Regions from separate parts of the Stenotrophomonas sp. STEN033 genome, predicted to be linked through region 2. Evidence: predicted binding sites of a transcription regulator. Region 2 holds the regulator's gene; the other holds the start of a gene.
The links. Region 2 encodes FliA, which starts transcription of late flagellar genes. Its sites were predicted from a motif close to TAAAGTTTNNCNNNCNNNGGCCGATAA; they were not measured.
Positions count from the first base shown of each region.

Region 1: AC1VXC_RS14520 (HDOD domain-containing protein) is a predicted target of FliA. The motif match lies at 1,843-1,869, and genes of this name have one in related genera.

Region 1 is NZ_JBXFWM010000044.1:30,458-33,856, reverse strand. It holds gene AC1VXC_RS14525 (phospholipase D family protein) at 1-667, shown strand, start outside; gene AC1VXC_RS14520 (HDOD domain-containing protein) at 751-1,803, opposite strand; gene AC1VXC_RS14515 (Rieske (2Fe-2S) protein) at 2,378-2,716, shown strand; gene AC1VXC_RS14510 (recombinase-like helix-turn-helix domain-containing protein) at 2,713-3,021, shown strand; gene AC1VXC_RS14505 (Rieske 2Fe-2S domain-containing protein) at 3,062-3,399, shown strand, end outside.
Region 2 is NZ_JBXFWM010000033.1:31,390-34,788, reverse strand. It holds gene flhF (flagellar biosynthesis GTPase FlhF) at 1-209, shown strand, start outside; gene AC1VXC_RS12510 (MinD/ParA family ATP-binding protein) at 196-1,080, shown strand; gene AC1VXC_RS12505 (RNA polymerase sigma factor FliA) at 1,077-1,826, shown strand; gene cheY (chemotaxis response regulator CheY) at 1,840-2,232, shown strand; gene AC1VXC_RS12495 (protein phosphatase CheZ) at 2,232-2,852, shown strand; gene AC1VXC_RS12490 (chemotaxis protein CheA) at 2,856-3,399, shown strand, end outside.

The DNA.
Region 1 (3,399 bases), on a different contig from region 2:
AATCCGCTCCGACCCCCCGCGCAAGCCGGTCGGCGGCGACAGCAGCCAATGGCTGGTGGCCCAGCTGGTTGACGTATTGAGCAGTGCCAAGCACAAGTCACTGCTGATATCACCGTACTTCGTACCCGGCGCAGTTGGCACCAAGGGACTGATCCAGCAGGCCCGGAACGGCGTGCAGGTCGGCATCATCACCAATTCGTTGGCCGCGAACGACGTGGCGGCAGTGCATGGCGGCTATATGCACTACCGCCGCCCGTTGCTGGCTGGCGGCGTGCAACTGTACGAGCTCAAGGCGCATGGACACGTCGAAAAGGCGTCGACCTTCGGCAGCAGCGGCGCCAGCCTGCATACCAAGGCCTTCGTGGTGGATGACCGCCGCGGCTTCGTCGGTTCGTTCAACCTCGACCCACGCTCGGCCTACCTCAATACCGAAATGGGCGCGCTGTTCGATGACCCGGTGCTGGCAGCACGCCTGCGCCAGGAGTATCTGCGCCTGTCCAGCGCGGAGATGAGTTACTGGATGTATCTGAACAAGGATCACGAACTACGCTGGCTGGATCGCGGCAGCAATCCACCCATCAGCCTGCGCACCGAACCGGACACCGGGTTCATGCAACGTGCAAGCACCCGCGTGATCAGTTGGCTGCCACTGGAATCGCAGCTGTAGGCACCCTGCCCCACAGCGGCGCAGCCATCCCTCACCGCCAGGATACGGGCGCGCGATGTGCCGCGCGGCCCTCGTTGCGGGCCTCACTCCTGCGCAGCGTCGGCCTGGCTCATCCGCTTCCACAGCCATGTCGCCACATGTTCGGGCAGTTGACTGGCGAGCGCTGCAACGGCTTCTTCCTCGCTCATCAGGCCCTGCGCATGCAGCATCGCAGCGCTGGCGGCCAGTTGTCCTACCTGCAGGGAGCGCGCCAAGCCGGTGGCAGCAGGCGCATCCACCTGTTTGAGCGCCTCGACGATGGGGGCGGACAGTTTCCAGTGCCCGGCGATCCGCACGGCGGTTGGCGCACTGCAGCGCTCCAGCACCGCCAGCAGGGTACCCGGCTCACGCACCCGCAATGGCGGCTGCGCCAGCACATCGGTGGCCGCCTGCATGGCCATCGCCGCACTCAGCCCCAGCAGCAGGCCAGCCAGCTGCGCGGCGAAGCCATCCTCGCGCTCGACGCTGCGCGCGTGATCGGCGGCAGCCAATGAAACCCGCAAGGTGTATTCCCACAACAGGCCAGCGAACTCCGCATCGACACCACGCGCCGACTCCATCACCGGCTGCACCAGCGCCGCTGAAATGATCTGCCGGATGCCATCGTTGCCGATCAGCGTCACTGCCCGCTCTATGCTCTGTACATCCTGCCGCTGCAGGCGATAAAGGGGACTGTTGGCGATGCGCAGCAAGGTCGCCGCCAGCACCGCATCGCTGCCGATGATGCGCGCGATCGAGCGAGAGGACGCCGTGCTGTCGTTGACGCTCTGGATCAACTGCGGCAACAGGTTCGGCCGACGCGGCGTGTAACGCGACGACAGGTCTGCGCGCGTCAGCGCCGCGACCACGTCGTCCACCACCGCCCGCTGTACACGCAATGCGTCAGCGGCTGCATCGGCAGCCCCCAGGGCACTGAGCAGGAAGCGCCGCTGCAGATCACCCACAGCCACGGTTGCCGCCTTGATCGTCGTTGTCGGTACGACCGGCGGGGTGCGCGGCCGCCGTTGTGGCCCACTCCTGTCGCCATTGCTCCGCTGCCAGAGCCAGACCAGGCCTCCGGCAACCACCGCCGCAACCACTGCCGAGATAATCACCATGACAGACAACGAATCAGTCCAAACGGAAAGCTGCCCGGTATATCGGCCAATGTCCCGTTTTCTTTAGCCAGGCATCCACCCGCATATTCCAACTTTTGGCCCAATCAAAAGTTTTAGGACAAATCCCAAAGCAACCTCATACCCGCCAGCCCTATATTCAAATCAAAGTAAATCAAACCAAGCTGCCGCTTGCCATTCGTTATTGCGCAGCAACCAGTGAGGCTCCGAGCACGCACCCCATCGCTTCCGGTTGGTGCAAAGCAAGCCATATCGCCAGGCGACGCGGCGCTATCCAACACCCGGCCCCAACAACAGAAAGCAGCAGAACAACTCCACCAGGTTTCACCCATTAAACAAAAGCCGCAACAGCAAAGCTCCGTCGCCCCAAGACATAGGCAAGCACCAACAAACAAAGTCGATCAAACTTCAAATGTGTGAATAACAGCACACGCAAATGACAGTTTCCCTTATTGCGACCCCCTCAAGCACTGCTATGTTGAATCGAAGTTTCTGTATTAAGATTTAGTTTCAAATATAAAACCTCACCCTCACCCACCCGGGCGGACAGAACGGCATGAACTGGAAAACTGTTTGTAGTAAATCGCAGGTTCACGCGGAATATCCTTTCGCAGCCAAGCTGGCTGGCAAGGAGATCGGCATTTTTCTGGTCGATGGCGACTACTACGCCATCGAAGATGTCTGCCCGCATGCCTATGCCCTGCTCAGCCAGGGATTTGTCGAGGATGGCAAGGTCGAGTGCCCGCTGCACGAGGCGGTGTTCGACATCCGAAGCGGGCGCTGCCTGCGCGAGCCCGGCGGCCGCGATCTGTCCACCTATCCGCTGCGGGTACAGGGTGATGACATACAGGTTGATGCATCCAGGATCGAAGCCGGACTGGAGGAAGTGGCATGAGCACTCCGCTGCAATTCAATCCATACCTCAAACAGTGGCAGAAGCCCGTCCCGGCCAATGACCCGGGCGCAGGCAGCATCGAGCAGCCGGGGCAGGCCCGCAACATCGTCTGGCAGACCCGTACGCGTGCCCCGACCGAGCACGAGCTGCAACTGGCCAACGCACTGGAACAGGCCTTCGCCAATGGTGCCAGCGACGTCGTCGACGTGGTCTGCCAGCTCAACGCGATCGGTGTTTATGACCACAGCGGCAAGGCGTGGACCGAAGTGTCGTTCCACAAATCCCTTGCCACCCTCGGCTACTGATCCGGCAGCCACAGCCAACGCATCCTGGGAGGGAGCATTGATGGCAAGGAAGACAGAGATTGAAGCGCACCTGCGCCGCGGCCTGCGCGAATTGTGGTATCCGGTGGTGGCCAGCTGGGAGGTATCCAGTGCACCGCTGGGCATCACCCGCCTGGGCGAGAACATCGTGTTGTGGCGCGACCACGATGGACGTGTGCACGCCCTGGAAGACCGCTGTCCACATCGCGGCGCGCGCTTGTCGATGGGCTGGAATCTGGGCGAACGCATCGCCTGCTGGTACCACGGCGTGGAGGTGGACGGCAGCGGCGTGGTCCAGGATGTGCCTGCGGTGAGCGCTTGCCCCCTGGTTGGCAGCCAATGCCTGCACAGCTATCCGGT
Region 2 (3,399 bases):
TGACCAAGCTGGACGAGACCGGCCGCTTCGGTTCGGCCCTGTCAGTGGCGGTCGATCACCGCCTGCCGATCACCTGGGTGACCGACGGCCAGGACGTCCCGGAAGACCTTTATCGGGCCTCTGCCGCAAATCTTGTACTCCGCCTTGAAGATTTGCGCCGCGCGGCCGATATGCCCTGCAACACGGAGTTGAACAATGCAGTCGCGTGAGTACGCCAAGCTGACCAACACCTTTCCGCTGTCGGCAACCCGGCACGAACCGGCCGGTCCGGTACGCACCATCGCGGTGACGGGCGGCAAGGGTGGCGTAGGTAAAACCAATGTCTCGGCCAACCTGGCCGTGGCACTGGCAGGCATGGGCAAACGCACCCTGCTGCTCGACGCCGACCTGGGCCTGGCCAACATCGACGTGGTGCTGGGCCTGCAGCCCAAGCACACCCTGGCCGACCTGGTCGCCGGGCGCGCCACGCTGGAAGAAGTCATCATCGAAGGCCCGAACGGCGTGCTGGTCGTGCCCGCCGCCTCCGGCCGTCGGCACATGGCCGAATTGCAGCCGGCCGAGCATGTGGGCCTGGTCAACGTGTTCTCGGAGCTGGAACGCGACCTCGATGTGATGATCATCGACACCGCGGCCGGCATCACCGACAGCGTGCTGACCTTCTGCCAGGCCGCCCAGGACACCGTGGTCGTGGTCTGCGACGAGCCGGCCTCGATCACCGACGCCTATGCGCTGATCAAGGTGCTCTCGCGCGAACGCGGCGTGGACCGTATCCAGGTCGTGGCCAACATGGTCCGCGACCCGAACGAAGGCCGCGCCCTGTATGAAAAGCTGGTGCGGGTCTGCGAGAAGTTCCTGATCGATGTCTCGCTGAACTACCTGGGCTGCGTGCCGCAGGACGACTGGTTGCGTCTGTCGGTGCAGCGCCAGCAGCCAGTGGTGAAGCTCTACCCTTCCGCGCCAGCCTCGCTGGCGATCAATGAAATCGCCCGTCGCACCGCGCGCTGGCAAGCCCCAACCGCCCCACGCGGCGGCGTTGAGTTCTTCCTGGAACGCATCATCCAGCAGAAGGTGAAGGCATGAACAATGCAGCCGCTCACTATCGTGAAGTCCAGCGCAGCGCGGCCAATGACTGCATCGCCCGCCACGCCGACCTGGTACGCCGCATCGCCCATCACCTGGCCGCGCGCCTGCCGGCCAGCGTCGAAGTCGACGATCTGATCCAGGCCGGCATGATGGGCCTGATCGAAGCCTCGCGCAGCTATGACGCCGAACAGGGTGCATCGTTCGAGACCTATGCGTCGATCCGTATCCGCGGCTCGATGATCGATGAGATCCGTCGCGGCGACTGGGTGCCGCGCTCGGTGCACCGCCGCGCCCGCGATGCCGCCGCCACCATCCGCCGGCTCGAGCAAAGTTCCGGCCGCGCGGCCAGTGCCAGTGAAGTGGCCGAGGCAATGGAGCTGCCGCTACCCGAATACATGCGGCTGGTCGAAGACGCCTCGCGCGGCCAGGTGCTGAGCCTGGAATCACGCATCGAAGACCAGGGCGAGTTGGACACCCCGACTACCGGTGGGCCCACCCCGCAGCAGGTTCTTGAGCGCAGCCAGTTCGGCACCGAGCTGGGCAAGGCCATCGGCCAATTGCCCGAGCGCGAACAGCTGGTGCTGTCGCTGTACTACGAACAGGAATTGAACCTGAAAGAAATCGGCGCGGTATTGGGCGTCAGCGAATCCCGCGTCTGTCAGATCCACGGCCAGGCCATGCTGCGTCTGCGTGGCCGACTGAAGATTTTCGAGGCGGCCGACGCCGGCCTCGAGGAACCATGAAGAGGAAAGCCTTTTGAACAAGAACATGCGCATCCTGATCGTTGACGACTTCTCGACGATGCGTCGCATCGTCAAGAACCTGCTCGGCGATCTGGGCTTCACCAATACCGCCGAAGCCGAGGACGGGCATGCCGCGCTGTCATTGCTGCAGAGCCAGCCGTTCGATTTCGTCGTCACCGACTGGAACATGCCGGTGATGACCGGCATCGAGCTGCTCAAGGCGATCCGCAATGACGCCAAGCTCAAGACCTTGCCGGTACTGATGGTTACCGCCGAGGCCAAGCGCGAGCAGATCATCGAGGCCGCGCAGAGCGGCGTGAACGGCTACATCATCAAGCCCTTCACCGCGCAGACGCTGGAAGAGAAGCTGGGCAAGATCTTCGAACGCCTGGCAGCGAGCGCCTGATGGACCGCCTCGGGGAAGCATTGAGCGACAAATCGGCCCTGGTGCAGCGCCTGCAGGACGCACTGGCAGCATTGGAAAGTGGCGATGAGGCTGGCTGGCGCCGGGAAATCGACGCACTCGCCGCCCTGCGCGCGCAGCCGATGATGTCCGGCCTGGGCCGGCTCGCCCGTGAACTCGGACAGGCCCTGGGCGAACTGCCCAGCGTGCCCAGCGAAGCCGGCGAGCTGGACGATGCCTGTGCGCGTCTGGACCACGTCGTGCAGATGACCGAGCAGGCCACCCATCGCACGCTCGACCTGGCCGAAGAATGCCGGGCACTGACCGAGCGTCTGCGTACCGACGGGCTCAACGCCGAGCAGGGTGAGATTCTCGAACGCATCCGCCACAACCTCACCGAAGTCGCGCTGACCCAGAGCTACCAGGACCTGACCGGGCAGATCATCCGCCGTGTGGTTGGCATCGTCCGCCGCGTGCACGAAGGGTTTGGTGCGCTCGGTCTGCCGCCGCCGGAAGAAGACGCACGCAACCATGGCCTGGCCGGTCCCGCCGTCAATGGCCTGGACCGCCATGCCGTTTCCCAGGTCGACGCCGACGATCTGCTCTCGGACCTGGGGCTGTAAGCCATGAGTGCTTTTGCCGACGACATCGCCGCCGACTTCATCCTCGAAGCGCAGGAGATCCTGGATCGTCTCGGCGAGCAGCTGGTGACGCTGGAGCAGGCACCGCACGACAGCGACCAGCTCAACGCCGTGTTCCGTGGTTTCCACACCCTCAAGGGCGGCGCCGGTTTTCTGGCGATCACGCCAATGGTGGAGCTGTGCCACGCCGCCGAGGAAACCCTGGGCATGGCCCGCGCCGGCAAGGCCGAACTGCTGGCGCATCATTTCGATGCCGCCCAGCAATCGCTGGACTGGCTGCAGGCCATGCTCGACGCGGTGTCTTCCGGCACCGATCCAGAGCACGCGCCCGCCGCGCTGATCGCGCAGTTCGATGTCGGTACCGCCGCGGCCGTTGCCGCGCCGCAGCCGACCGCGGTCGCCGTCAATGCAGGTGACAGCGACCTGATCAGCGAAGACGAGTTCGAGGCCCTGCTCAACGAACTGCATGGCAGCGGCACACCCGGCGCCCAGCCCATCGCCGCCAGCAAGGCCGGCGATGACCTGATCG